DNA from 4 places in the Cellulosimicrobium sp. GQ32 genome. Region 3 is predicted to be linked to each of the others. Evidence: riboswitches for the same ligand, from Rfam matches in the RefSeq annotation. Region 3 holds a riboswitch; each other region holds the start of a gene.
What was found. Region 3 has a riboswitch for thiamine pyrophosphate ahead of thiD (bifunctional hydroxymethylpyrimidine kinase/phosphomethylpyrimidine kinase). Riboswitches for the same ligand answer to the same signal wherever they lie in the genome.

Region 1: another riboswitch for thiamine pyrophosphate. It lies ahead of thiO (glycine oxidase ThiO); the one in region 3 lies ahead of thiD (bifunctional hydroxymethylpyrimidine kinase/phosphomethylpyrimidine kinase).
Region 2: another riboswitch for thiamine pyrophosphate. It lies ahead of AC6CH9_RS11350 (thiamine ABC transporter substrate-binding protein); the one in region 3 lies ahead of thiD (bifunctional hydroxymethylpyrimidine kinase/phosphomethylpyrimidine kinase).
Region 4: another riboswitch for thiamine pyrophosphate. It lies ahead of AC6CH9_RS05395 (ECF transporter S component); the one in region 3 lies ahead of thiD (bifunctional hydroxymethylpyrimidine kinase/phosphomethylpyrimidine kinase).

What each region holds. Positions count from the first base shown of each region.
Region 1 is NZ_JCAXEP010000003.1:309,138-316,399, forward strand. It holds gene AC6CH9_RS07460 (hypothetical protein) at 1-183, opposite strand, end outside; gene AC6CH9_RS07465 (glycosyltransferase family 4 protein) at 364-1,524, shown strand; gene guaA (glutamine-hydrolyzing GMP synthase) at 1,529-3,142, opposite strand; gene thiE (thiamine phosphate synthase) at 3,186-3,911, opposite strand; TPP riboswitch at 3,964-4,043, shown strand; gene thiO (glycine oxidase ThiO) at 4,048-5,421, shown strand; gene thiS (sulfur carrier protein ThiS) at 5,427-5,660, shown strand; gene AC6CH9_RS07490 (thiazole synthase) at 5,670-6,512, shown strand; gene AC6CH9_RS07495 (ThiF family adenylyltransferase) at 7,067-7,262, opposite strand, start outside.
Region 2 is NZ_JCAXEP010000006.1:17,757-25,018, reverse strand. It holds gene AC6CH9_RS11360 (ABC transporter ATP-binding protein) at 1-254, opposite strand, end outside; gene AC6CH9_RS11355 (ABC transporter permease) at 257-1,972, opposite strand; gene AC6CH9_RS11350 (thiamine ABC transporter substrate-binding protein) at 2,019-3,110, opposite strand; TPP riboswitch at 3,193-3,297, opposite strand; gene AC6CH9_RS11345 (ABC transporter ATP-binding protein) at 3,523-4,395, shown strand; gene AC6CH9_RS11340 (ABC transporter permease) at 4,392-6,926, shown strand; gene AC6CH9_RS11335 (DUF4235 domain-containing protein) at 7,037-7,262, shown strand, end outside.
Region 3 is NZ_JCAXEP010000007.1:225,541-232,802, reverse strand. It holds gene AC6CH9_RS13670 (2-isopropylmalate synthase) at 1-1,608, opposite strand, end outside; gene AC6CH9_RS13665 (FadR/GntR family transcriptional regulator) at 1,794-2,504, shown strand; gene AC6CH9_RS13660 (ABC transporter ATP-binding protein) at 2,501-3,385, shown strand; gene AC6CH9_RS13655 (quinone oxidoreductase family protein) at 3,395-4,387, shown strand; gene AC6CH9_RS13650 (hypothetical protein) at 4,399-4,665, shown strand; gene thiD (bifunctional hydroxymethylpyrimidine kinase/phosphomethylpyrimidine kinase) at 4,700-5,668, opposite strand; TPP riboswitch at 5,661-5,754, opposite strand; gene AC6CH9_RS13640 (hypothetical protein) at 5,863-6,066, shown strand; gene AC6CH9_RS13635 (YceI family protein) at 6,078-6,824, opposite strand; gene AC6CH9_RS13630 (SDR family oxidoreductase) at 7,031-7,262, opposite strand, start outside.
Region 4 is NZ_JCAXEP010000002.1:365,759-373,020, reverse strand. It holds gene AC6CH9_RS05410 (peptidoglycan DD-metalloendopeptidase family protein) at 1-548, shown strand, start outside; gene AC6CH9_RS05405 (energy-coupling factor transporter transmembrane component T family protein) at 579-1,367, opposite strand; gene AC6CH9_RS05400 (ABC transporter ATP-binding protein) at 1,364-3,220, opposite strand; gene AC6CH9_RS05395 (ECF transporter S component) at 3,213-3,920, opposite strand; TPP riboswitch at 4,030-4,149, opposite strand; gene AC6CH9_RS05390 (hypothetical protein) at 4,305-5,276, shown strand; gene AC6CH9_RS05385 (hypothetical protein) at 5,273-5,845, shown strand; gene AC6CH9_RS05380 (hypothetical protein) at 5,833-7,062, shown strand; gene AC6CH9_RS05375 (Rv2578c family radical SAM protein) at 7,094-7,262, shown strand, end outside.

The DNA.
Region 1 (7,262 bases), on a different contig from region 3:
GACGTGGCGGCCCGCCAGGAACGACGCGTCGTCCGAGACGGTGATCTCCTCGGCGGACAGCTGGTTCGCCACCACGATCCAGGTGCCGATGCCCGCGAGGAGGAGGACGATGCCGGCGATGATCGACACGAGGCCGATGCCCCGCGCCCCCTTGGCCGGTGTGACGGTGACGGTGCTCGACATGGCGCGTTCTCCCCTTCGTCAGGACCCACCTGCTGCCGCACCACGGTCCGCGACCCGCGGGCGCGGGTCCGCCGCAGGGCGGTCGAACCACCCATACGGGACCCACGCTAGCGACGACGACGACGGACCGCGCGGCGAACGCGCGCCTCAGCGCCATGCCCGGATGGGAGGATGCCGTCCGTGCGCATCACCCACCTGACGGACTGCTACCTTCCCCTGCTCGGCGGGATCGAGACCCAGGTCGCGCGCCTCGCGCAGCAGCAGGCGGCCGCCGGTCACGACGTCACGGTCGTCTGCACGACGCCTGCGCGCCCCGGCGCGCACGGCGTCACCACCGAGCAGGACGGGGAGGTCACCGTCCACCGCCTCGCCGCGCGCGTCCCGGGCGGCTACCCGGTCCACCCGCGCGCGCCGCACCACGTGGCGCGGATCCTGCGCGCGGACCGGCCCGACGTCGTGCATCTCCACATGGGCGTGCTCACGCCCTCGACCCAGGCGTCGCTGCGCACGGTCGTGCGCGCGGGGCTGCCCGCGGTGCTCACCGTGCACAGCGTCTGGGGTGGGGCGGAGAGGGCGTTCGCCGGGCTCGACCGCGTCGTGCGGTGGTCACGCTGGCCCGTGCTGTGGTCGGCGGTGAGCGAGCTGACGGCCGCTCCCCTGCGTCGCATCGTCGGCGACCACGGCGAGGTCGTGGTGCTGCACAACGGCCTCGATCTCGACGCGTGGCGCGTGCCACGCACCGAGCGCGCCGACCGCATGGAGGGCGCGGCCGTCCACGTCGTCGCGGCGACGCGGTTCGCGCCGCGCAAGCGCGTGCTGCCGCTCCTCGAGGTCGTGCGCGACGCCGTCGCGCGCCTCCCCGAGGGCGCGCTCCACGTGACGCTCGCCGGGGACGGCCCCGAGCTGGCCGACGCGCGGCGCTTCGTCGCGGAGCACGGGCTGGGGTCCGTCGTGTCGCTCCCCGGCCGCCTCGACGCGACGGGGCTCAAGCGGCTCTACGCGCGCGCCGACGTGTTCGCCGCGCCCGCCGTCGAGGAAGCGTTCGGGATCGCGGCGCTGGAGGGCCAGGCCGCCGGGCTCGCCGTCCTGACCCGCTCGCAGTCGGGCGTCGCGGAACGCCTCACGGACGGCGTCGACGCGCTCGTCGCGGACGACGACGCCGGGCTCACCGACGCGATCGTGCGCCTCGCGACCGAGGACGGTCTGCTCGACCGGATCGTCACGCACAACCGCGACGTGCCGTCGTCGGCGGGCTGGCCGCGCGTGCTCGCCGACGTGGAGCGGGCATACGGACGGGCCGCGACGATCGCCGTGGATCGTCGGGCCCGTCCGTCCCGCTAGGGGGTCACTCCCACTCGATGGTGCCCGGGGGCTTGCTCGTCACGTCGAGCACGACGCGGTTGACCTCGGAGACCTCGTTGGTGATGCGCGTCGAGATGACGGACAGCACGTCGTAGGGCAGGCGCGTCCAGTCCGCCGTCATCGCGTCCTCGGACGAGACGGGGCGCAGCACGATCGGGTGGCCGTAGGTGCGGCCGTCGCCCTGGACGCCGACCGAGCGCACGTCGGCGAGCAGCACGACGGGGCACTGCCAGATCTCGTTGTCGAGTCCCGCCTTGGTCAGCTCCTCGCGCGCGATCGCGTCGGCGGCGCGCAGCGTCTCCAGGCGGTCCGCCGTGACCTCGCCGACGATGCGGATGCCGAGGCCGGGACCGGGGAACGGCTGGCGGGCGACGATCTCCTCGGGCACGCCGAGCTCGCGGCCGACGGCGCGGACCTCGTCCTTGAACAGCGTGCGCAGCGGCTCGACGAGCGAGAACTGCAGGTCGTCGGGCAGGCCGCCGACGTTGTGGTGGCTCTTGATGTTCGCCGCGCCCTCGCCGCCGCCGGACTCGACGACGTCCGGGTACAGCGTGCCCTGGACGAGGAACTTGACCTCGGCCCCGTGCTCGCCCGCGTCCTCGACGATCTGGCGCGCGGAGTCCTCGAACACGCGAATGAACTCGCGGCCGATGATCTTGCGCTTGGTCTCAGGGTCGCTGTGCCCCGCGAGCGCGGTGAGGAACCGCTCCTTCTCGTCGCGGATCACGAGGTTGACGCCGGTCGCCGCGACGAAGTCGCGCTCGATCTGCTCGACCTCGCCCGCGCGCATGAGGCCGTGGTCCACGTGCACGCACGTGAGCTGGTCGCCCACCGCGCGCTGCACGAGCGCCGCCGCGACCGCGGAGTCGACGCCGCCGGAGAGCGCGCAGATGACGCGCGCGTCGCCGACCTGGGCGCGGATCGCCGCGACCTGGTCCGCGATGACGTTGCCGGGCGTCCAGTCCGGGGCCAGCCCCGCGCCGTCGTACAGGAAGTGCTCCAGCACGGTCTGGCCGTGCGCGGAGTGCTTGACCTCGGGGTGCCACTGCACGCCGTAGAGGCGGCGCGACGTGTCCTCGAACGCCGCGACGGGCGAGCCGGCCGACGTCGCGAGGACCTCGAAGCCCTCGGGCGCGCGGAGCACGGCGTCGCCGTGGCTCATCCACGTGGTCTGGTTCTGCGGCGTGCCGTCGAGCAGCACGCCCGCGGCGCACACCTCGACCTCGGTGCCGCCGTACTCGCGCAGGCCCGTCTGGGCGACCTCGCCACCGAGCGCCTTCGCCATGGCCTGGAAGCCGTAGCAGATGCCCATGACGGGCACGCCGGCGGCGAACAGCGCCGGGTCGACGAACGGGGCGCCGGTCGCGTACACCGACGACGGACCGCCGGAGAGGATGATCGCCACCGGGTCCTTCGCGAGCATCTGCTCGACCGTGAAGGTGTGCGGCACGATCTCGGAGTAGACCTTGGCCTCGCGCACACGGCGCGCGATGAGCTGCGCGTACTGGGCGCCGAAGTCGACGACGAGCACGGGGCGCGGGGTCGCGGCGACCTCGGCGGTGGTGGGGGTGTCGGGAGCGGTGGCGGGTGACGTCACCGCTCCAGGATAGTCGCCGCGCGGCGCGGTCCCGTCCCGCGTCTCAGGCGCCGGTGGGCTCGGCGGCGCGCTCGGCCGCTCGCTCGGCGACCCGCCCGCGCAGCACCCGGGCCGCGGCCTCCGGGTCCGGCGCCTGCGTGATCGCCCGCACCACGACGACGCGGTCCGCCCCGGCGTCGAGGACGGCGTCCAGCCGGTCCGCGTCGATCCCGCCGATGGCGAACCACGGGGTGGCAGGACGCGTCGCGGCGACGTCGCGCAGCAGGTCGAGCCCGACGGCGGCGCGGCCGGGCTTGGTCGGCGTCGCCCACAGGGGGCCGACGCAGAAGTAGTCGACGTCCGGGTCCGCCTCGGCGGCGGCGGCCTGGTCGGCCGAGTGCGTCGACCGGCCGAGCACGGGGCCGCCGCCGAGCAGGGCTCGCACCGCAGGGACGGGCAGGTCACGCTGCCCCATGTGCACCACGGGCGCCCCGGTCAGCCGTGCGACGTCGGCCCGGTCGTTGACGGCCCACAGCGCGCCGTGCTCCGTCGCGACCCGCGCGACGAGCTCCTGGAGCTCGAGCTCGCGCGCCGCGTCGAGCGTCTTGTCGCGGAGCTGGACCACGTCGACACCACCGGCGAGCGCCGCCCGGAGGAAGTCCTCGAGGTCGCCGCGCTCCTCGCGCGCGTCGGTGCACAGGTAGAGGCGCGCGTCGGCGAGGCGGGTGCGCGCGGCGTCCGGAGCCGGCAGCGCGTGGGTGGCGGGAGTGGCGAAGGTCTCGGGGCTCACCCGCCGGAGCCTAGCGTCGGCGTGCCCGGGGCAGGCGGTACTGTGGCCGACAGCACGGGAGCCCCGCACGGGGCTGAGAGGGCGTCGGAGCCGACCGTCGAACCTGATCTGGGTCATGCCAGCGAAGGGAGCGCGCATGCACACCCCTGTCCGTCCTGGGCCCCGCTCGCCGGGAGCCGGTCCTGCCCTGCCCGACGGCGCGCGCGACGTCGTCGTCGTGGGTGGCGGGATCGTGGGGCTCGCCGTGGCGTGGCGCGCCGCGCGTGCGGGGCTGACCGTCACGGTGCTCGACCCGTCGCCGGGCGACGGCGCGACGCACGCCGCCGCCGGGATGCTCGCCCCGGTCACCGAGGCCGACTTCGGCGAGGACGACGCGCTGCGCCTGCACCTCGCCGCCGCCGCGGCATGGCCCGGCTTCGCGGCCGACCTGCACGCCGCGACCGGTGCCGACGTCGGCCTGCGCACCGCGGGCACCCTCACGGTCGCGTACGACGGCGACGACCTCGCGCTGCTCCGGCGCCTCCTCGCCCTCCACGCCGCGCACGGCCTCGCGTCGCACGAGCTCACGGTGGCCGACGCGCGCCGACGCGAGCCCTACCTGGGCCCGAGGGTCGCGGGCGCGGCCTGGGCCCCGGCCGACCACGCGGTCGACCCGCGTGCGACGCACGCGGCGCTGCTCGGCGCGCTCGGCGGGCGCGCCGGGCCGAGGGCGCTCGCGGGCGCGGACAGCGGTGCCGAGATGCGCGCCGCCGTCGTGCGGGCGACCGCGACGCGGCTCGCGCTCGACCCCGCCGGGCGGGTCGTCGGGGTGCACGACGACGCGGGCCGGCTCCACGCGGCGGGCGCGGTCGTCGTCGCGGCGGGCTGGGAGTCCGGCGCGCTGCTCGCGGACGTGCCGGGCGTCGTCGTGCCGACACGGCCGGTCAAGGGGCAGACGCTGCGCCTCGACGCCGGACCGGACCTCGCGCTCGAGCACGTGGTGCGCGGGGTCGTGCAGGGGCGGCCGGTGTACGTCGTGCCGCGCGACCCCGTACCCGACGGACAGGGTCACGGCTGCGCGGGGCACCGCGAGGTCGTCGTCGGCGCGACGACCGAGGAGAACCCCGACGACCGGCGAGCGACCGCGGGCGGCGTCTTCGCCCTGCTGCGCGACGCGCGCGCCCTGCTGCCCGGGATCGACGAGGCCGCGCTCGTCGACGTGACGCCCCGGGCGCGCCCCGCGACCCCGGACAACCTGCCGCTCGTCGGCCCGACCGGCGTCCCGGGGCTGCACCTCGCGACCGGGCACGGGCGCAACGGCATCCTGCTCGCACCGCTCACCGCCGACGCGGTCGTCGCCGGCCTCACCGGCACCCCGCTCCCCGCCGACGTCGCCGCCGCCCTCTCCCCGACCCGCACCGACCGCTTCGCCGAACCCGGGGCTGTCCCCCGGTTCGCATCGGATCCGGGGAACGACCCCGGGTTCGGCGCCGGCCGGTCGGCCGACTTTTCCACCACGACACCGAGGTGATTCCCGTGATCGCACCCGCTCCGACCGCGCTCGTCAACGGCGAGCCGTACCCGCTCGACGCCCCCGTGCACCTCGAGCAGCTCGTCGCGGCGCTCGTGCCCGCGTACGTCGCCGACGGGACGCCGCAGGGTGTCGCCGTCGCGGTGGGCGACGCCGTGGTGCCGCGCGGCTCGTGGGCGACGACCGTCGTCGCGCCCGGCGACCGCATCGAGATCGTCACCGCCGTCCAGGGCGGCTGAGGAGGACCCGTGACCACGACCGACATCTCCCCCGCGCCCGCGAGCCGACCGTCCGACGGCGACGACCCGCTCGTCGTCGCCGGCACGACCATCGGGTCGCGCCTCGTCATGGGCACCGGCGGGGCGGCGAACCTGCTCACGCTCGAGGACGCGCTCGTCGCGTCGGGCACCGCCCTGACGACGGTCGCGATGCGACGCGTCGCCGTGCGCGCCGGCGGGGAAGCGAGCCCCGACTCGGGGATCTGGGCGCTGCTCGCGCGCCTCGGCATCCGCGCGCTGCCCAACACGGCCGGGTGCTTCTCGGTGCGCGAGGCCGTGCTCACCGCGCACCTCGCGCGCGAGGCGTGCGGCACCGAGTGGGTCAAGCTCGAGGTGATCGCCGACGACGTCACGCTCCTGCCTGACCCCGTCGGGCTCGTCGAGGCGGCGGAGCAGCTCGTGCGCGACGGGTTCGTCGTGCTGCCCTACACGAACGGCGACCCGATCCTCGCGCGCCGGCTCGAGGACGTCGGGTGCGCCGCCGTCATGCCCCTCGGTGCGCCGATCGGCACGGGCCTCGGCATCCTCAACCCGCGCAACATCGAGGCGATCGCCGCCGCGGCCCGGGTGCCCGTGATCCTCGACGCGGGGATCGGCACGGCGTCCGACGCCACGCAGGCGATGGAGCTCGGGTGCGACGGCGTCCTGCTCGCCACCGCCGTCACGCGCGCCGCCGACCCGGTCCGCATGGCGCACGCGATGCGCCTCGCGGTCGACTCGGGCCGCCTCGCCGCCGGCGCCGGCCGCATCCCCCGCCGCGAGGGCGCCCTCGCGAGCTCGTCCCCGCAAGGCCGCCTCGACCTCGCCCTCTGACCACGAGGGGCAACCCTGGTAGACCGAGGCAGAACCCCGGTCGCGCGAGGTAGAACCCTGGTCACGCGAGGTAGAACCCTGGTCACGCGAGGTAGAACCCTGGTCACGCGAGGTAGAACCCTGGTCACGCGAGGTAGAGCCCTGGTCGCACGAAGTAGAACCCTGGTCGCACGAAGTAGAACCCTGGTCCGCGAAGTAGAACCCTGGTCCGCGAAGTAGAACCGGGGTCGTGCCCGACGGCGGCCGCCGGGCCGGCGGTCAGGTCCCCGACTTCGAACGACCACGCGGGCGATCGCCCAGGTGCGGGAGGACCGGGGTGAGACGGCGCAGGGCGGGGTGGGTGGTGGTGCCGCGTCGTGGCGGGCCTGGCGGGAGCCGCGAGGAACGAGCGGCGGATGGTAGACGCGGCACCACCACCCACCCCGCCCACCCAGGCCAACCACACGCCGTCGAGCACAAGAACCACAGTTCTACCTCGCGCGACCAGGGCTCTACCTCGCGCGACCAGGGCTCTACTTCGTGCGACCAGGGCTCTACCTCGCGCGACCAGGGTTCTACCTCGGTGGGGCGGCGGCCGCGAGGGCGTCGAGGAGGGCGGGGACGCCGCCGACCACCGAGCGGGCGTCGATCCCCGCCGCGCGGGCGACGTCGGCGACGCGGGCCGAGCGGGCGCCGACCGCGCACAGGACGAGCACGGTTCGGTCCGTCGGGAGGGCCGCGAGCGCCGCGGCGGGGTCGCCCGTGAGGAAC
Region 2 (7,262 bases), on a different contig from region 3:
AGCAGGCTCGACTTGCCGCAGCCGCTCGGCCCGAGCAGGGCGAGCACCTCGCCGGGCGCGACGTCGAGCGTGACGCCCGCGACCGCCGTCGTGCCGGGGTCCGTGCGCGCACCCCCGCCGTAGCGCACGACGACGTCGCGCACCGCGAGCCCGGCGCCCTCCCCGGGCACGGCGTCGGGTGCCGCGTCGGGCTCGGCGGCGGGGCGCGACGGCTCCGGCGCGCCCGCGCGCGCCGGGGCGGGGTCGGTCTGCACCATCAGAACTCTCCTCCGGGTCGGTCGCCGCGCAACCGCTCGGCGAGCAGCATGACGGTCGCGGTGAGCAGCGCGAGCACGACGCTCGCCGCGAGCGCCATGCCGTAGTTCTCGGCCCCCGGGCGCCCGATGAGCCGGAAGATCACGACCGGCAGCGTGGCGCTGTCCGGACGGGCGAGGAAGGACGTCGCACCGAACTCCCCGAGCGAGACCGCGAACGCGAACCCGACGGCGAGGCCGAGCGAGCGAGCGGCGATCGGGCCGTCGACGGTGCGGAACACCCGACCGGGCGCGGCGCCGAGGGTCGCGGCGGCCTCGCGCAGGCGCGGGTCGATCGCGCGCAGCGTCGGCAGGACCGTCCGCACGACGAGCGGGATCGCGACGACCGCCTGTGCGATCGGCACGAGCAGGCCCGACGTACGCAGGTCGACGTCGAGGCCGAGCGGCCGGTCGAGCGTGATCAGGAAGCCGAAGCCGACCGTCACGGCGGAGACCCCGAGCGGCAGCATGAAGACCGAGTCGAGCACGGAGATCGCCCGTCGCCCGCCCCGCGAGCGCGGGCGCCGCGACACGACGAGCGCGACGAGCCCGCCGATCACGACGGCGAGCACGGTCGCGAGCGCGGCGGTGCGCAGCGAGTTGGCCGCCGCCTCCCACACCGTCACGGACAGCGCGTTGCGCCCGCCCGTGGTGCCGAGGTTCGCGTAGTTGTCGAGCCCCCAGCCGCCGCCCGGGACGCGGAACGAGCGCACGACGAGCGTGCCGAGCGGCAGGCCGACGAGCACGACGACCACGGCCGCGGTGAGCGCCGCGGGCGCGAGGTCGCCCGTCGGGCGGCCGTCGCGCCACAGGCGCAGCGGGTGCGCGGACGACGCCGAGGACGACAGGTTCAGGGCGCGCTCGCGCCGGGCCCGCGTGCGGTTCGCCACCGTGAGCGCCGCCGCGACGACCACGAGCTGCACGACCGACAGCACGGCGGCCGTGCGCAGGTCGAGGAACTGCGTGGTCTGGATCCAGATCTCCGTCTCGATCGTCCCGTAGCGGATGCCGCCGAGCACGAGCACGACGCCGAACGCCGTCGCGCAGAACAGGAAGACGATCGACGCGGCGCTCGCGACGGCGGGCGTCAGCGCGGGGAGCGTCACCGTGCGGAACGCGCGCCACGGCGTCGCGCCGAGCGCCCGCGCCGCCTGCTCGGCGCGCGGGTCGAGGTGCTCCCACAGCCCGCCTACCGTGCGCACGACGACCGAGTAGTTGAAGAACACGAGCGCGACGACGATCGCTGCGAACGTCTCGTCGAGCCCCAGGAACCCGAGGGGGCCGCCCTGCACGAGCAGCGACCGGAACGCGACGCCGACGACGACGGTCGGGAGCACGAACGGCACGGTGACGAGCGCGCGCACGACCCGCCGCCCGGGGAACCGGCACCGGTACAGCACGTAGGCGCCGGGCACGCCGAGCAGCAGCGAGAACGCCGTGCCGAGCACGGCCTGCCACAGCGTCAGCCCGAGGATGCGCCACGTCCGCGGCTGGGAGAAGACCTCCGCGAACCCGGACAGGTCGAGGCCGCCGTCGTCCCCGACGAACCCGCGCGCCACGAGCGTGACCACCGGCCACGCGAAGAACACCCCGAGGAACACCAGCGGCACCGCCGCCGCCAGACCCCACAGCACCGCGCGCCCGACGCCGCCCCGCCAGAGGGCCCGGCCCCTCACCACGGCTCTACCTCGCGAGGTAGAGCCGTGGTCGCTCGTGGACCGGGCGTCAGTCGACGACCGTCGCCGTCCATGCCTTGATCCACTCGTCGCGGTGCGCCGAGATGTCGGCGGGGGCGACCTCGAAGGGCTCGTCGGCGAGCGGGGCGAACTCGGCCCAGCCGTCGGGGAGCGCGACGGAGTCGTCGGCGGGGTACATGTACATCTGCCCCGGTACGTCGGCCTGGAACGCCTCGCTCACGAGGAAGTCGACGAGCTGCTGCGCGCCCTCGGGGTTCTTCGCGTTCGCGAGCACGCCCGCGTACTCGACCTGGCGGAAGCACGTGTCGAGCAGCGCGCCGGTCGTGGACGCGGAGCCGTCCTCGGTGAGCGTGAAGGCGGGCGACGTCGAGTACGACAGCACGAGCGGGCGCGGCCCGGCGCCCTCCGAGCCGGAGAAGTCGACGTAGTAGGCGTCCGACCACCCGTCCACGACCTTCACGCCGTTGGCGCGCAGGTCGGCCCAGTAGTCCTCCCAGCCGTCCTCGCCGAACGCCCCGACGGTCGCGAGGAGGAACGCGAGGCCCGGCGACGACGTCGCGGGGTTGGTCACGACGAGGAGGTCCCGGTACTCCGGCTTCGCCAGGTCCTCGAGCGTCACGGGCTCCGGGATCCCGGCGTCGGCGAACCACGCGTGGTCCACGTTGACGCACACGTCACCGAGGTCGACGGCGGTGAGCTCGCCGCCGTCGCCGACCGCGTACGACGCGGCGGACTCCGAGACGTCCGCGGGCGTGTACGGCTCGAGGACGCCCTCGTCGATCGCGCGCGACGCGAAGGTGTTGTCGATCCCGAACACGACGTCGCCGAGGGGCGAGTCCTTCGTGAGGATCAGCTGGTTGACCAGCGCGCCGCCGTCGCCGGGCGCGACCTGCTCGACGGTGAGCCCGCTCTCCTCCTCGAACGCGGCGAGCACGTCGTCGCTCACCGCGAAGGAGTCGTGGGTCACCAGCGTGACCGTGCTCCCGCTGCCCGACGACGCGTCGTCGCCCCCGGCGCCGTCACCACCCGAGCAGGCCGCGAGGGCGAGGAGCGCGAGCGTCGCGCCCACGCCGGTCGCGAGGGCTCGGCCGCGGCGGGCGACGGTGGTCGTGTGCTGCATGTGTCCTCCCTGGACGTTCAGGAGGGGTCCACCGGCCCGACGAGCCGTACGCCGGGTGGGCGCGACGAACCGCGCGAGCAGGTGATCGAGATTCCCGACTTCCTCCACCGGTGCTAACCGGATCAGGTTCGAGGGTCTGCGGTGGTCCGCACTCTCAGCTCCTCCAGGAGCTCCCCTGTCGTTCACCGCGAGCCTACACCGGCCCCTCACCCGGAGAGTCCCCTGAGAGAACCCTGAGCACCAGCGACCGCGGACCAGGGACGGTTCGGGGCCCGCCCCCGATGCCGCGGGGACGCGCGCCGCGGGAGGGTCGGTACGACCGCCGGGAGCCCCGGCGGCCGCCACAGGACGACGCCGCCCGGCGAGCCACGACGCTCCCGCGCAGCGGCACGACGAGAGGACGGACGAGGACGTGACGACGACAGGTGCGGCACAGCGGAGCACCCCGCGCGAGGGCCCGCCCGCTGAGGGCGCCGAGGGCACTGAAGGCGCTGAGGGCGGTGCACGACCCGCGATCGCGACCGCGCGCGGGCTGGTGAAGACGTACGGGCGCGGCGAGGCCGCGGTGCGTGCGCTCGACGGCGTCGACGTCGACCTCGAGCGGGGACGTCTGACCGCGATCATGGGCCCGTCCGGGTCGGGCAAGTCGACCCTCATGCACTGCCTCGCGGGGCTCGACTCCCCCACGGCGGGGACCGTCGTCGTGGACGGCGAGACGGTGTCGGCGATGAGCGAGCGGCGCCTGACGCGGCTGCGGCGCACGCGCATCGGGTTCGTCTTCCAGTCGTTCAACCTCGTCCCGACGCTCACGGCGGAGGAGAACATCGTGCTCCCGCTCGCGATCGCGCGGCGGCCCGTGGACCAGGAGTGGTTCGACCGGGTGGTCGACGCCGTCGGGCTGCGCCCGCGGCTCGGGCACCGCCCGGCGGAGCTCTCGGGCGGGCAGCAGCAGCGCGTCGCGTGCGCGCGGGCGCTCGTGTCCCGGCCGGCGGTCGTGTTCGCGGACGAGCCGACGGGCAACCTCGACTCGCGCGCGGCCGCCGAGGTGCTCGGCTTCCTGCGCGCCTCGGTGGACGACCTCGGCCAGTCCGTCGCCATGGTCACCCACGACCCCACGGCGGCGTCCTACGCGCACCGCGTCCTGTTCCTCGCCGACGGCCGCCTCGTCACCGAGCTGCGCGACCCCACGCCGCAGGCCGTCCTCGACACGCTCGGTACTCTCACGCCCGCGCCCGCGGGCGCGCACGCCACCGACCCGGCGCACGCACCGGCGGCCGCCCGATGATGGGCCGGATCGCGCTGCGCGGCGTGCGCGCGCACGGCGCACAGCTCGTGCTGTCCGTGCTCGCGGTGACGATCGGCGTCGCGTTCGTCACGGGTACGTTCGCGCTGCGCGCGATGCTCGCGTCGACGTTCGACGGCATCGTCGCGTCGTCGATCCAGGCCGACGCGTACGTGCGCGGCGGGACCGCCGCCGGTTCCGCGCTCGAGGACCCGGCGCAGCTCGGCGGGACCCGCAGCCTCGTCCCGGCGGACCTGGCCCACACGCTCGACGCGCGCGACGACGTCGACCTCGCGCTCGCGGAGGTGAGCGGCCCCGCCGTCCTCGTCGGCGCCGACGGCACCGCGGTGCTGAGCACCCAGGCGCCGAGCATGGCGGTCGGGTACGACCCGCGCGACCCCGGGCCACGCGTGGTCGACGGCCGCGCACCGGCGAACGGCGGGGAGGTCGCGCTCGAGTCCGCGACGCTCGAGGCGTCCGGGCTCGCCGTGGGCGACACGACCGACGTCGTGCTCGGGGACGAGGTGCGGCCCGTGCGGGTCGTCGGCGAGCTCTCGCTGTCCGCACCGATGGCGGGCGCGACCATCGTCCTGCTCGACGCGACGACCGCGGCCGCGACGTACGCGCCGGACGGCATGGTGCCGTCGATCGCCCTGCACGCCGCCGACGACGTCTCCCCCGAGGCGCTGCGCGACGCCGTCGCGACGGCGCTCCCCGCCGGTGCCGAGGCCGTGACGGGTGCCGACCTGCGCGACGAGACGAGCAGCGCGATCGCCGACCAGCTCGGCTTCGTGTCGACGTTCCTGCTCGTGTTCGCCGCGCTCGCCCTGTTCGTCGGCACGTTCATCATCACCAACACGTTCGCGATGCACGTGCGCCGCCGCACGCGCGAGCTCGCGCTCCTGCGCGCCGTCGGGGCGTCGCCGGCCCAGGTGTTCGCGTCCGTGCTGGGGCAGGCCGCGGTCGTCGGGGTCGTCGGGGCGGTGCTGGGCGTCGCCGCCGGGTTCGGGCTCGCCGAGCTCGCGCGGGCCGGGCTCGGCGCGGTGGGCATGGAGCTCGCCGGGTCGCTGCCCGTGACGACGGCCGGGATCGTGGTCCCCCTCGTCGTCGGGGTCGTGGTGTCCGTCGTCGCGGCGGCCCTGCCCGCGCGGCACGCGGCGCTCGTCCGGCCCGTCGAGGCCATGCGGGCCGACGTCGTGCGCCCCGCCGGTCCAGGGGTCGCCCGGGTGGTCGCGGGGACGCTGACCCTGCTCGCCGGCATCGGGCTCGTGGTGGGCGCCGCGGCGGTCGGGAGCGGCGGCGCGCCGCTCCTCGGCCTCGGCGCGGTCGGGGTGATCGCGGGCGTGCTGCTGCTCTCCCCCCTCGCGGTCGGCCCCGTGCTGGGCGTCCTCGCCGCGCCGTTCGTCGCGCTGGTCCGGCCCCTCGGCAGCCTCGCGCGCGGCAACGTCACGCGCCAGCCGCGGCGCACGGCTGCGACCGCGGGTGCGCTCGTCGTCGGCATGGCGCTCGTGTCGACGACGTCGGTCCTCGCGCTCTCGGCCCGCGAGTCCGTGACCGGCATCGTCGACGAGGAGACGGCCGCCGACCTCGTCGTCCGGTCGGCGACCCCGTACCTCCCGGAGGGCGTCGCGGCCGACGTCCGCGCCGTGCCCGGCGTCGCGTCCGCCGACCTCACGACGTACGGGCAGGTCCTCGTCGACGACGAGCCGCAGCTCGTGGTCGGGTTCCCGGCCGACGGCTTCGGCCGCTCGGTCCGCACGACGGCGGTCGAGGGCGACCTCGGCGCGTACGCCCTCGGGGAGGCGGCCGTCATGGAGGACGCGCTCGACGAGCACGGCTGGGCGCTCGGCGACGTCGTGACGATCGCCGACCCCACCCGGCCCGATCTCCCGGCGCACGACGTCCGCATCGGCGCGGTGATCGACTCCCACGCGTTCTCCGTCGACATGCTCCTGCCGCCGGACGTCGCCTCCGCCGTCGGCGCGACGACACCCGAGATGCTGTTTCTCGACGCCGAGCCGGGCGCCGACCTCGCGGCCGTGCGGGGCGCGGTGACGGACGCCGTCGCGCCCTACGTCGTGGCGAGCGTGCTCGACGCCGAGGAGTTCGCCGGAGAGGTCGCGGCCCAGGTCGAGTCGATCCTCGCGATCGTCTACGCGCTGCTCGGCCTGTCCGTGCTCGTCGCGGTCCTCGGGATCGTCAACACGCTGGCCCTGTCCGTCGTCGAGCGGACGCGCGAGATCGGGCTCCTGCGCGCCGTCGGGCTGGGGCGTGCCCAGCTCGCCACGACGATCGCCATCGAGTCGGTGCTCGTCGCGGTGTTCGGGACGGCGGCCGGGCTGGTCGTGGGGACGGGCCTGGCCGCCGCGCTGCCGTCCGTCCTCGCGGACGAGGGCTTCACGACCCTCGCGGTGCCCTGGGCCCAGCTCGGCGCGATGCTCGCGCTCGCCACCGTCGTCGGGGTCGTCGCGGCGGCCTGGCCCGCGACGCGCGCGGCCCGGCTGCGCGTGCTCGACGCGGTGAGCCAGGAGTGACGGGTCCCCTCGCCCGCCCGACGCGCGCCGGGCGGGCGAGGGGCCGACGGTTCGCACTACGGTGGGAGCACGCCCGCGCCGACCGGCGCCCCGACTCACGGAGGACCCTCGTGGCCGACACGACCGAGACCGAGCAGACCCTGGCCCTCAAGGTCGGGACCGTCGCCCTCACCTTCGCCGCGGGCTGGGCCGCGCAGAAGCTCGTCACGTTCGTCTGGGCGAAGGTCACCGGTCACGACGCCCCCAAGGACCTCGACGACGACGAGGTCGGCATCGTCTCGGCCGTCACGTTCGCCGCCGTCGCCGCGGGCGTCGGCGTCCTCGCGCGCCGGTTCG
Region 3 (7,262 bases):
GTCGACCGCGCCGGCCCCGGTGCCGGACGTGGTGACCTGCGCGCCGTCGACGGTGAGCACGAGGTCGAGGCGCTCGGTCCCGCCGTCGGTGCGGTGGCTCGTCCAGGAGACGGGCTCGACGGCGCCGGGTCGCGCGTAGGCCGCGTCGAACAGCGCGAGGAGCGCGTCGGACGTGACCTCGGCGCCGGTGGCGTCGGCGTGCTCCTGGACGCGGCGCGCGAGGTCGACCTGGAGGCCGCGGGGCAGGTCGAGGCCGTGGACGGAGTGCAGCACGTACGCGACGCCGCCCTTGCCGGACTGGCTGTTCACGCGGACGAGGGCCTCGTACGACCGCCCGAGGTCGGCGGGGTCGACCGGCAGGTAGGGCACGCGCCACGGCGCCACCGCGGGGTCGAGGCCCGACGCCGCGGCGTCGGCCCGGTGGCGCTCCATGCCCTTGCGGATCGCGTCCTGGTGCGTGCCGGAGTAGGCGGTGTGGACCAGCTCACCCACGTAGGGGTGGCGCGGATGCACGTCGATCCGGTTGCACGCGACGACGACGTCGCGGATCCCGTCGAGGTCGGAGAAGTCGACCATCGGGTCGACGCCCTGGGCGTGCAGGTTGAGGCCCAGGGTCACGAGGTCGACGTTCCCGGTGCGCTCGCCGTTGCCGAAGAGGCACCCCTCGACGCGCTGCGCCCCGGCGAGGACGGCGAGCTCGGCGCACGCGACGCCGGTCCCGCGGTCGTTGTGCGGGTGCACGGAGAGGATGACGGCATCGCGCCGCGCGAGGTGGCGGTCCATGTACTCGATCTGGTCGGCGTAGACGTTGGGCGTGGCGACCTCGACCGTCGCGGGGAGGTTGAGGATCACGGGGCGCTCGGGCGTCGCGTCCCAGAGCGTCGTCATGCGGTCGCACACGTCGAGCACGTAGTCGGGCTCGGTGAGGTTGAACACCTCGGGCGAGAACTCGAAGCGGACGCGCGGGTCGTCGCCGGCGTGGCGCAGCACGTCGGCCCCGGCGTCGGTGACGAGGCGCGCGAGGTCCTCGCGGTCGCGGCCGAGGACGACGTCGCGCCAGACGGGCGCTGTCGCGGTGTACACGTGGACGACGACGGGGTTGCGCAGCCCACGAACGGCCTCGAACGTGCGTGCCATGAGGTCCGACCGCGCCGCGGTGAACACGACGACCGTGACGTGCTCGGGCGCGAGGTCGGTCTCGGCGAGCAGGCGCACGAAGTCGAAGTCGGTCTGCGACGCCGACGGGTAGCCCACCTCGATCTCGGTGTAGCCCATGGCGACGAGCAGCTCGAAGAAGCGGCGCTTGCGCGCGGGGTCCATCGGCTCCGCGAGCGCCTGGTTGCCGTCGCGCAGGTCGACGGGGACCCACAGCGGCGCCTGGGTGAGGCGGCGCGAGGGCCACCGGCGGTCGGGCAGCTCCGGCACGTCGACCCGGGCGTGGACGTCGGCGTACCGGAACGAGGGCATGCGCGAGGGGCGCTGACGGTTCCAGGAGGGCCCGGCCTCGCCCCCGTCGGTCGGGAGGTCGGTCGAGGCGTCGGTCCAGGGAACGGTCGAGGTCTCGGTCGAGACGTCGGGGGTGCACGCGGCGGTGTCGGGGGCGGTCATGGTCGGCCTGTCCTTCGGGTCGCGCCCCGTGAGCACGGGGCGGTGGGCGACCGGCGCGCGACGGTTCCCCACGGCGGGGAGCCGGTCCGGTCAGACCCGCCGTGGCGCCGAAGGAGGAGCGCCGTCCAGGACATGCCGGGTACGCTAGCGCCGATCAAGTCCTCAGACAACCTGAGAGGTTTCCCATGACCGCGCTGCACCGGCGCCCCCTGGCGGACCAGGCGGCCGAGCTCCTGCTCGACCGCGTGCGCTCCGGCGTCTGGCCCCTCGACCACCGGCTGCCCGGCGAGCAGGCGCTCGCGACCGAGCTCGGCGTCGGGCGCTCCACCGTCCGTGAGGCGATCCGCCACCTCGCGGGTCGCGGCGTGCTCGACAGCCGGCAGGGGTCGGGCGTGTACGTCGTGTCGACCGACACCGCGGACGACTGGGACGAGGTGCTGCGCCGCGGGGAGATCGTCGACGTGCTGGAGGTGCGCGCCGCGCTCGAGGCCGAGGCCGCGGGCCTCGCCGCCGTGCGCCGTACTCCCGCCGACCTCCGCGCGATGACGACCGCGCTCTCACGTCGCGGGCAGGTCCCGCCGACGTCGTCGTCCGCCGAGTACGTGGACGCGGATCTCGTCTTCCACCGGTCGGTCGTCGCCGCCGCGCACAACGCCGTGCTCGGCGAGCTGTTCGCGACCTTCGTACCGCGCCTGCGTCGCGCGATGGTCGCGATGGTCGACCTCGACCGCGCGGGCGAGGCGCACCGGCACGACCAGGACGCGCACGAGGCGATCCTCCACGCGGTGCGCGACCGCGACGCCGTGCGTGCGTCCGTGGCGGCGCGCGAGCACCTCGCGGCCGTCCACGCGAAAGTCGCTGGGCGCGAGCCCGGCGCGACGGGTGGTGACCGGTGAGCGCCGAGGTCCTGTCCCTGCGCGGCGTCGACCTGGTGCGGGAGGGGCGGGCGATCCTCGACGGCGTCGACCTCGTCGTCCGGGCGGGCGAGCACTGGGCGCTGCTCGGCCCGAACGGCGCGGGCAAGAGCACTATCCTCGGGCTCTGCGGGGCGCGCCGGCACCCGACCCGGGGCACGGTCCACGTGCTCGACGAGCGCCTGGGCCGCGTGGACGTCCAGACGTTGCACCGCCGGATCGGCCACGTCGACCCACGTCACGACCTGCGCTCGCCGCTGACCGTGCTCGAGGTGACCCTGACCGGCCTCACGGGGACCGTCGACTGGCGCCCGCGCTGGCAGCCGACCCCGGACGAGGTCACCCTCGCGCGCGGCCTCGTCGCCGACCTCGGTCTCGCGCACCGCGCGCACGACCCCTGGCCGACCCTCTCCCAGGGCGAGCGGGGGCGGGCGCTCGTGGCGCGCGCCCTCCTGCCCGACCCCGCCCTCCTGCTGCTCGACGAACCGTCCACCGGGCTCGACGTCGCCGCGCGCGAGCAGCTCCTCGAGACGCTCGACGCCGTGCGCGCGACCCGGCCGCACGTCGCCTCGGTGCTGGTGACGCACCACCTGGAAGAGCTGCCGACCACGACGAGCCACGCGCTCCTGCTCGCGCGCGGCCGCGTCGTCGTCGCGGGTGCCGCGCAGGACGTGCTCGTCACCGAGCACGTCACGCGTTGCTTCGGCCACCCGGTGCACGTCGAGCGCCGGTTCGGGCGCTGGCACGCGACGGCCGGGCACGCGCGTCCGCCCCGCATCGTCGGTGAGGACGCTGCCGCCGTCGGGACGGCGTCCGGCACCGGAGCGGCCCAGGCCGCGGCCTCGGCACCCGCACGACCCTAGGCTGGGGCCATGCACGCGATCGTGGCCCGCGCGGCGGGCGGCCCCGAGGTCCTCGACTACACCGAGCTGCCTGACCCCTCGCCGGGTCCCGGAAAGCTGCTCGTCCGGTCCGCCGTGGCGGGCGTGAACTTCATCGACACGTACAAGCGCTCCGGCGTGTACGCGATGGAGTACCCGCACGTCGTGGGGAGCGAGGGGGCGGGCATCGTCGCCGGGCTGGGCGAGGGCGTCGAGGGCTTCGCCGTCGGCGACCGCGTCGTGTGGACCGAGGCGCCCGGGTCGTACGCGGACCTCGTCCTCGTGGACGCGGCGCAGGCGCTGCACGTCCCCGACGCCGTGTCGCTCGAGGACGCGACCGCCGTCGCGCTCCAGGGACTCACGGCGCACTACCTGTGCACGTCGTCGTACCCCGTGCGCCCGGGCGACCGTGTGCTCGTGCACGCGGGCGCGGGCGGCGTCGGGCTGCTCCTGACACAGATGCTCGTGGCGCGGGGCGCGCACGTGATCTCCACGGTCTCGACGCCCGAGAAGGCGGAGCTGTCCCGCGGCGCGGGCGCCGAGCACGCGATCCAGTACACGGCGTTCGCCGACCTCACCGCCGAGCTGCCCGAGGTCGTGCGCGGGCTCACGGGCGGCGAGGGCGTCGCGGCGGTGTACGACTCGGTCGGCAAGGACACGTTCGACGCGTCGCTCGCATCGCTGCACCGCCGGGGCACGCTCGTGCTCTACGGCGGCTCGTCCGGGCAGGTCCCGCCGTTCGACCCGCAGCGCCTCAACGCGGGCGGGTCGCTCTTCCTCACGCGGCCCAAGCTCGCCGACCACACCGCGACGCGCGCCGAGCTCGTCGAGCGCGCGACCGAGGTGCTCGGCGCGGTCGCGGGCGGCACGCTGCACGTGCGCGTCGGCGCCACGTTCCCGCTCGCCGACGCCGCGGACGCCCACCGGGCGCTGGAGGGCCGCGCGACCACGGGCAAGGTCCTGCTCGTCCCCGACACCGCGTGAGCTGGGACTGGGTGCCCGCGAGGCCCGGCGAGGAGGACGGGTCCGACGGCGGACCCTCCCCCGCCCTGCGCCGCGCCGTGACGGTCCTCGCCGTCCTGCTCGCCGCGGCGCTCGCCGTGTACTGGGTGACGGTCGGGCTGCGCCAGCAGGCGGACGCGTGCGTCGCCGACCGCCCCGACGGCGTCGCGATCCGTGACGTCGACGCGCGGTGGCGCTGGGTCCCACCGGGCTACGAGTGCGTCTACGCGACGGCCGAGGAGGACGTGACGCGCGCCTGACCGACGTGACCGCTGCTCGCGCGCCGTCCGAGCGTCAGCGCGGCACGACGGGCGACGAGGCGTGCAGGTGGTCGACCGGGCCCCGGCCCGTCCCGACGCGCAGCGCCGCGCCGCCACGCAGCGCACCGGTGAGCCACTCCTTGCCCTCGCGCGCCGCGTCCTCCCAGCTCTCGCGCTGGGGCCGCAGGGCAGCGAGCGCCGCGGAGAGCGAGCACCCGGTGCCGTGCGTGTGGGGCGTGTCCACGCGCTCCGCGTCGAACGTCGTGACGGTCGGCACCCCGTCCGCCGACGGAGCAGACGGCACGACGAGGGCGTCCGGCGACGTCGCGCCGGTGAGGTGGCCGCCCTTGAGCAGCACGACGGCGCCGCTCGCCGTCGCGTAGGACGCGGCCTGCGCCAGCGCGTCGTCCCACGTCGTCGCGACGTCGCGTCCCGCGAGGACGGCGAGCTCGGGCAAGTTGGGCGTCACGACGTCGGCCCGGGCCGCGAGGTCGCGCACGGCCTGCTCCGCACCCGGGTCGAGCAGTCGGTGCCCCGACGTGGCGACCATGACGGGGTCGAGCACCACCCAGGGCCGCGGGACCCCGGCGTCGGACCGGGCCGCGGCGAGAGCGTCGAGCCATGCCCCGATCTCGCGCGCGTTCGCCTCGTCGGCGACCATGCCGATCTTCACGGCGTCGATCTCGACGTCGTCGGACACCGCGTCGAGCTGCGCGCGCAGGAACGCGGGGCCGGGAACGTGCACGGACCGCACGCCGTGCGTGTTCTGCGCGACGAGCGCCGTCGTGACGGCCATGCCGTAGGCGCCGTGGGCGGCGAAGGACTTGAGGTCCGCCTGGATGCCCGCCCCCCCGGTCGGGTCCGTCCCGGCGATCGACAGGACGCGCGGCCGCGAGGGCCGGGCGCCGGTGTCGACGTCCGGACCGGGCGTGCGGCCGGCCTCGGGCCGGGGGGCGCTGTCGCGCCGGGGAGCGGGGTCGTGCTGGGGCAGGGCGAGCGTCATCGCCGGACATCCCTTCGCTGGTACGAGCCAGAGCAGGTTCGACGGGTCTCATCTCAGCCCTCGGCGGGGCACCCCGTGTCGCGCGCCATGCTACGTCCTGCGCGCCCGAGGGTTTCACCCGGTCTCGCGCGCGAGAACGCGTGCGCGACCGCGTCCTCCTGGGTATGCCGCACCACCGACCTTCCCGCCGCCCCGTGCCGGGCTCCTCCGCGACGCCGCTGCGCCCTCCGGTCCCCGCCCGCTGGTCGACCGTCGACCGCCGCGGGCGCCGCGTCGTGCTGGCCGGCGTCCTGACGCACGACGACGGCGACCGCGTCGCGTTCGAGCACGTCCACCCCGTGCGCGGCGTGTGGCACGTCTGGGTCGACCGTGCGGCGGTCGTGCTCGACGCACCCTGACGGACGGGACGTCAGCCCTGGTGGATCGCCTCGCCCGCGATCTCGAGGCCGATCTTCTTGCCCACGAGGAACCCGCCGGTCTCGAGGAGCACGTTCCAGACGAGGCCGAAGCTCTCCCGGTCGATCTCGCCCGCGGCGTGGAAGCCGAAGATGTCCCGGCCGTACGGGTCGCGGCGCGCGCCCCCGTACTGCATCGAGAGGACGGTCCGGTGGGTGACGCCCCGGACGGTGAGCAGCCCGTGGACGAGGAACCGCCCCGACTGCGCGGCCCGGGGCTGCACGCGCTCCGGCGCGAGCTCCGCGCGCTCGGGCGAGCGGTTCCGCAGTCGCGCCCACGCGAGGATCTGGTCCTGCTGCTCGCCCTGCCAGTCGACCGAGGTGCTGCGGAACTCGATCGTCGGGTACGCGTCCACGTCGAGGAAGTCGGGGCTGCGCAGGTGCGCGTCGCGCTCCTCGTGGTGCGTCGTGAGGCTCGCGGTCTCGATGGTCGCGGAGACGGCCGACGCGCACGGGTCCGCACCGACCAGGATCGTCGCGCGCGCCCGGGTGAACTCCCCCGCACGGGCGACACCATCATGTGCATCCCGGTGAACCCGATGCGCTTGTGCGCCTCGTCGAGGGCGTAGGTGCCGGCCTCGGGGACGGTCAGGCCGTTCCACTGTCGGACAGGGCGTGCGGTCGTCATACGTCGCTCCCGGGCGTCGTCGAGCCGCGACGTCGGTGTCCGCCCGGTACTGGTCAGGTGTCCAGGACAGCATCCCCGATGACTGAGTGAAGCTTCAACTAGATGCCGGGTGATCTCCTCCTCGTGCCCGCGGTCCACGGCTCCGCAAGTCACCCCCAGGACGCGCGAGCGCCGCCCGACCGGTGAGGTCGGGCGGCGCTGCGGGTCCGGAGTGCGACGGGCCTGCGACGCGTCCGGTGCGCGACGCCGCGGAGCGTGCCACGACCGGTCGCCCAGAGGTCAGCGGGCCGGGAGCTCTCCCGGCATCGGGTCGTCCGCGCCCCAGCGGGTCACGCGCAGCCGGCGCGCGTCGGGGCCCGGCAACGAGTCCCCGCGGCGCGCGGCCTCGTCCGCCGCGGCCCGCAGGGACTCCGGAGAGTCGTGCGTCACGCGGACGAACGCGCCCGAGAACGCGTCGAGCTCGCCCCGGGCGATCGCGACGACCATCTCGACCGTGCGCTCGACCGGGGTC
Region 4 (7,262 bases), on a different contig from region 3:
TCGTCGCGGTCCGCGGCCGGCGCACCGCGGACGTGCGCGACTGGCGCACCGTGCTCGGCACCGAGCCGCCGGAGCGGTTCCTCGCGTTCGGCCTGCCCGTCCTCGCCCCCGCCCCTGGCACCGTCGTCGCGGTGCACGGCGACGAACCCGACCACGAGGCCCGGCGCTCGCCGTCCGCGCTGCTCGGGTACGCGCTCACGCAGGCGTCCCGAGCACGCGCGGGCGGCGCGGCGCTCGCGGGCAACCACGTGGTGCTCGCGCTGGGCACGCCAGGGGTCTTCGTGGTGCTCGCCCACCTGCGGCGCGGGTCGGTCGCGGTGCGCCCGGGACAGCGGCTCACGACCGGCGACGTGGTGGGACGGTGCGGGAACTCGGGGAACTCGACGCAGCCGCACGTGCACGTCCAGGTCATGGACGGCCCCGACGCCCACGTCGCGCGGGGCGTGCCGCCCGCGTTCCGCGCCTACCGCGAGCACGGGCGGCATGGCCGGACGGGCACGGTCGAGATCGGGGTCCCGGCCGAGGGAGCGGTGGTCGAGCGCGCCTGAGGCTGTCCGGGCCCGCCCGACGCGCTCGCCTCAGGCGGTGAGCGCGCCGATCCCCGTGACCCACCCCGCCAGGACGCCGATCGCGACGAGCGCCCCGGCGAGGGCGAGCACCGCGCCCGCCGCGGCGACGTCGGGCGCGCCCAGGGTCACGGGGCGCGACGTCGACCGAGGGCCGGCGCCCAGGCCGCGCGACTCGAGCGCGACCGTCAGCCGCTCGGACCGGCGCACCGCTCCGACGAGGAGGGCGAAGGCCGCCGCGCTCAGCGACCGCGGGGATCGGGGGAGCCGGCCGCCACGTCGCCGGGGGTCGCGCACCGCCTGGGCGCAGCGGATCGTGTGCCAGGCGTCGGGAAGCTCGACGAGGAGCCGGTGCGCGGCGAGCACCGCGAACGTCCAGGTCGCCGGGAGGCGAGCGTGCTGGTGGAGGCTCGTCATGAGGCGCACGGGGTCGGTCGTGAGGACGAGCACGAGCGACAGCGCCCCGACGAACAGCGTGCGCAAGGCGAGCGCGGCACCGATCGTGACGCCGTCCGCGCCGACGGTGAGCGGCCCGAGCGCGACGTCGTCGCCGCCCGGGCGGGTCACGACGTTGACGACGAGAAGGCTCGCCGCGAAGACCCCGAACGGGACGTGGGCCAGCGCGAGCGTGCCCACCGGCACTCGGCCGAGCACGAGCAGGGCCGCGACCGTCAGCAGCCAGGCGGTCGCGGGGGTGACCGGGTCGGTGACGAGCAGCGCGCCGGTGGACAGGAGGAGCACGGTGGCGAGCTTCACCGTCGGGTTCCAGCGCTCGAGGACGGACGGAGGGAGCGCGGTCACGGGGCCACCTCCGCGGGGACGAGGGCCCCGGGTTCCGGTACGCCCGGACCTCCGGTGCTCGCTACGGCGTCGCGCGCCGCGTCGCAGGCGGTGTCGAGAGCGCGTACGAGCGCGCCCGGGTCGACGCCGCGCGCACGACCGGTCCGTGCCCACCAGTCGAGCAGCGGGGTTCGGCGCAGTCCCGCGAGCGCGCACAGCGCGTCGTCGGCGAGGACCGCGGGCGGCTCCGCGACCGTGGCGAGCGCGCCGTCCACGACCACGGCGACCCGGTCGGCGATCGCCGCGACGAGCGAGAGGTCGTGCGAGACGAGGACCACGGCGCCTCCCGCGTCGGCGCGGTCGCGCAGGACGCGGGCGGCCGCGTGGGCCTGGGCACGGTCCAGGCCGAACGTCGGTTCGTCGGCGAGGAGGACCGGCGGGTCGAGCACGGTCGCCGTCGCGAGGGACAGACGCCGCTGCTCGCCGCCCGAGAGCCGGTACGGGTTCGCGTCGGCGAGGTGCGCGAGCCCGAACGCGGCGATGGTCGCCTCGACGCGCGCGGCGACGTCGGAGAGGCGGGCGAGGCGCGCCGACCAGGCGACCTCCTCGCGCACGGTGCGGGCGACGAGCTGGTGCTCGGGGTCCTGGAAGACCATCGCGACGGGATCGCCCGTCGCGGTCGCGACCTCGCCCGTGGTGCGCTCGAGCCCCGCCAGGCCGCGCAGGAGCGTCGACTTGCCGCCTCCGTTGGGCCCGACGACGGCGAGCACCTCGCCCGCGCGGACGTCGAGGTCGACGTCGCGCACGACGGGGTGCTCGCCCCGGCGGGTGCGTCCCGCGCCGAGGCCGCCTCGGTGGACGGCGAGCCCGCGCGCCCGGAGCACGACCGGGCGCGTTGCCGCAGGGGCCGCGTCCAGAGGGCGGTCCGTGGTCGTCGAGCGCACCGGCGAGGCGTGCACGAGGTCGACCAGCCAGTCGTCGGTCTCGGGCGAGCCGAGCGGCTCCGGGGCGCCCGCCTGCTCCAGGCGGACGGCGAGCGGCAGCCAGCACCCCAGGTCGGCGAGGTCGCGCGCGTGCTCGCGCAGGACGCGGTGCGTGGGGCCGTGCGCGACGACCCGCCCGTCGCGGCCGAGCGCCAGGGTCGCGTCGGGCAGCGCGCCCAGGTCGTCCAGGCGATGCTCGACGAGCACGACGGAGCGGTGAGGGGACCCGTGGGACGACCCCTCGCCGTCGGGCCCGGGTGCCCGGGCGAGGCCGGCGACGAGCGCCCCGACCTCGTGGGCGGCAGCGGGGTCCAGGAGCGCGGTGGGCTCGTCGAGGACGACGAGCTCCGGGTCGGCGACGAGCGCGGCGGCGACCGCGACGCGCTGCGCCTCGCCGCCCGACAGGGCGTGGGTCGGGCGGTCGTGCAGGTGCGCGGCGCCGACCGCGGAGAGCGCGGCGACCGCGCGGTCGTCCATGGTGCGGGGGTCGGCGCCGCGGTTCTCGAGCGCGAACCGCAGCTCCTCGTCCACGCGCGCCAGGCAGAGCTGGTCGCCGGGCCGCTGCTGGACGAGGCCCACGCGGGCCGCGAGCACGGGCGGCGGCACCTCGCGCGGGTCGAGGCCGGCCACGCGGAGCCCGCCCGCGACGGTGCCCGGGAGCGTGTGCGGCACGACGCCGACGAGCGCACGCAGGAGGGTCGACTTGCCGCACCCGGACGGGCCGAGCACCAGCAGGCTGGACCCGGCCGGGACGGTGACGTCGACGCCGTCGAGCACCAGGGCACCGTGGTGCCCGAGGTGCACGGTCACGGCCTCGGCGGTGACGGCGTCGCCCGGGGCGACGTCCGGAGAGGCGGTCTCGGGTGCGTCGGGGGCGGCGCGCTCAGCCACGGTGGGCAGCGCCGATCGCGAACGCGTCGAGGGCACCCGTCCGGGCGAGCGCGTCGCCGAGGACGCGGGCCGCGAGGCCGCACAGCACGACGCACGACACGACCTGGACACCCAGCCGGAGCATCGCGTAGTCCTGTCCGAGCCAGCCGAAGCGCACCGCGTTGAAGGCGAACGTGACGAGCGCGGCGCTCACGCCGGACGCGACGAACACCCACCAGCCGAACCGGCGGTAGCGCGTGAGCGCGAACGGCAGCTCGGCGCCGAGGCCCTGGACCAGGCCCACGACGAGCAGGAGCGGCCCGGCGGGGGAGGCGAGGAAGACGACCTCGACGAGCGCGGCCAGGGTCTCGGCGAGGATGCCGACCCCCGGCTTGCGCACGATGTACGTGGTCAGCGGGCCGACGACGATCCACGCGCCCGCGAGGACGTTCGCGGCGAGGTCCGCGAGCGGGCCCATCGCGAGCTGCAGAGGGGCCCAGAGCTGTACGAACGCCCAGTACACGAACCCGAAGACGACCCCGAGGACGGCGACCAGCACCGTCTCGTGCAGGGTCAGGCCTCGGCGGCGCGCGGCACGCGGGGGCGTCGCCGGGAGGGCGCGGACCGCCGTCCCGGTGGTCGGGTCGTCGGTCGTCCCGACGGCCGCCCCGGGGGCGGCGCTCGGGGTCGTCTGCTGCGGGGTGGTGCGGGGCTCGGCCATGCGGTTCCCTCCGTCGGGCCCCCGGGGCGAGGGGTGCACGACGGCGCGCCACCGCCTCGGTCCGCACGCACGGCCTCGCGCGGGGCGCGCGGGCACGAGCGCGCAGGGGACGGTGACGTCGGCCCTGCTCCCTTCGCTGGTACGAACCAGATCAGGTTCCACGGGTCTGCAGGGGGGACGGGTGTCCGGCCTGCACTCTCAGCGCTCGTGCGCTCCCCGGGGGCTGTGTACCCGCGACCCTAGGGCCTGGGCCGCGCGTCGACAAGCACGGCGGCCCGGTGTGACGTCAGCAACACCGCGCCTGCTACTCTGCGTCCGCTCGTGCGAGAGAGCCGCCAGGTCGGGTGCCGGGTGGGAGCGCGCACCGTGTCCGGAGAAGGTGCCATGACCAGCTCGTCCGCCGGGGCCCCCACCCTCGGTCCGCCGATCGTCGACGCCTTCGACGCGGTCCCCGTGCTGGCCCCGTTCCGGGAGACGGCGCGCCGTGGGGACTGGGACGCCCTGCGATGCATGCTCCACGGGGTGGGCAGCGTCGACGACCTGGTGGCGGTCGTCGAGCACCTGGCACGACTCGACGGCATCGAGTCAGGGCTGGAGCGCAGCGTGGCGGACCGTCCGGACGACGTGCTGGTCACCCTGCTCGCCGCCCGCTACGTGCGGGCGGGGTGGGAGGTCCGCACGCGAGACCGTGCACGGCACGTCTCTGCCGCCCAGTTCGAGCAGTTCCACGCGATGCTCGGACGCGCCGAGCGGCTGCTCGTCGACGTGTGCGCACGGCGGCCCGACCTCGCCCCGGCGTGGAGCACGCGGCTGGCCACGGCGCGAGGGCTCGAGCTCGGGCACGGTGAGGCGCGGCGGCGGTATCGCCGCCTCGCGGCTCACCATCCGCACGTCTTCGCCGCACAGGCGCAGCTGCTCCAGCAGCTGTGTCCCAAGTGGGGCGGCACGTGGGAGGACGCCTTCGCGTTCGCACGGGAGTGCGCGGCCGGCTCCCCCAGCGGCTCCCCGGCGGGCGCCCTGGTCGCGACGGCGCACCTCGAGCGCTGGGCCGACTCCGACAGCAGGTCCGGCCGGGCGCACCTCGCGTCCGCGGCCGTCCGGGACGAGCTGCGAGAGCACGCCGCACGATCGGTGCTGCACCCGGACGCCTCCCTCGGCGTGCAGGGGGCCGAGGCTCACGGAGCCTTCGCGCTCGTCTACTCGCTCGGCGGGCACGCGGCCGCCGCCGCACCGCACTTCCGCGCGATGGGGGAGCGGGTGCCCCCCGAACCGTGGGACTACCTCGAGGACCCGGCGGGTGACCTCGTGCGCTTCCGAGAGGCAGCGTTCCGCAGCGAGACACAAGGAGAAGCATGAGCACGGCACCGAGCGGCACGAGCCCGTCGGCGCCCGGGAACGACGCGGCCGGCCTGACCGACCTCGCGGGCTTCGTGGGGTCGACGACGGTCGACGGCGTGCCGGTGCTGCTCGCCCCACGCCGGGGAGACGTGACGGCAGGGCTCGTGTTCCGGGTCGGCCGGGCGGACGAGACGCTCGCGACCTCGGGCATCACCCACCTCGTCGAGCATCTTGCGCTCTTCGACCAGAACCTCACCGAGGTGCACTCCAACGGCCTCACCGCCGACACGTACACCCTGTTCCACGTCACGGGGACTCCCGACGAGGTCGTGCGATTCCTCGGTGGGGTCTGCTCCGCGCTGCGCGATCTGCCCACCGACCGGCTCGAGGTCGAGAGGGGGATCCTACGGACCGAGGCCGCGGGCCGGTCGGGGGCCCGGCGCGGGCGATGCGGGTCTGGCGCTACGGAGCGCGGGGATACGGCCTCGCCGGGTACGACGAGCTCGGCGCAGCGCGCGTCACCGCGGAGGACGTCCGTGCCTGGGCCCGGGAGCGGTTCACGCGCGACAACTGCGTGCTCTTCCTGACCGACGACCGAGTCCCTCCCGGTCTCGCGATCGATCTGCCCGCGGGTACGCGGTTCGCCACCCCGGCGCCGACGACCGCGCTACCGACGACCCCGGCGTCGTTCGTCGGGCAGGACGGCTCCATCGTCCTCGACGCGGTCGTGCCGCGCACCGCGGCAGCGACGGCGTTCGCGCAGGTCGCCGGCCGAGCGCTCTTCCGCGACCTGCGCCAGGACGGCGGCTACTCCTACACCGCCGACGCGGACTACACGCCGCGCGACGGCGAGCACGCCACGATCACGCTCTACGCCGACACGCTTCCCGACCAGCAGGACGCCGCCGTCGGCGCGTTCGTGGACACCTTGGCGCGCCTGCGCGCGGGGCGGATCGAGCAGGACGAGCTCGACGTCGTGCGCTCGCGCATGCTGCGCGAGCTCGACGCGCCGGAGCTGGCAGCGCAGATGCTGCCCGGCTACGCGTTGAGCCTCCTGTACGGCCGCCCGCTGGAGCACCCGGACCACGGCCGGGCGGAGATCGAGGCGCTGTCGGTCGACGACCTGCGCGCCGTGGCCCGCGAGGTGTGGTCCGACGCCCTGGTCCAGGTGCCCGCCAGGACGCTCGAGTGGGCAGGTCTCGACGCAGCCCCGTCCTGGTCCGAGGCCGTGCTCGTGGGCAGGAGGTTCCCGCGTGCGGGATCGCCGGTCTTCCTGGTGGTGGCTGACGTGGGCGTCAGCCTCGTCACCCCGCAGGGGGCGTCGACGGTCCTGTTCGACGAGTGCGAGGTCATGACGTGCCGTCCCGACGGGGCGCGGTTCCTCACCGGGGCGGACGGGTTCACCGTCCCCGTCGAACCGACCTTGCACCCCGGGCTCACGCGCGACGTGGTCGCCACGGCGATCGACGCGCGCGTCCGCGCCGACGTCGTCGTGAACCTGCCGGCGCGCGACCCCGACGTCGTTCCTCGCCCGCCCGACCCGTCCGCACCGACGGCGCGCGTGCGGACGGCGCTCGCCGACCTCGGCGCCCGGGCGCGCGGGTGGCTGGCGCCGCGGTTCGGGTACGTCGTCAGGGTCTTCGTCGGTGTGTCGGCTCTCGTCGTCTGGCTCCTCGGCCGTGCGCTCATCGCCGCGGGCGAGGCCTCGACCACCGACCTCGTCGTCGTCCTGACGACCGCGATCGCCCTGGCCGCGATCCCGTGGATCGCCCGCTGGTGGCTGCGCCGGGAGCTGCGTCGTTGACAAGGATTCGAACATCTGTTCGAATCAGTGCGTGCGGTGGGACGGACAGACGCTCGGTGCGGACGACGGCGCGCTCCCGGGGCTGGAGCGCGTCGGCCTCGTGCGCAGCGTCCGCACGCCAGAGTTCGCAGGCATCACCTTCCACGAGGTGACCGCCAAGAGCGCGCTGTCCAAGGTCCCGGCGATGTCGCGCATGCCGT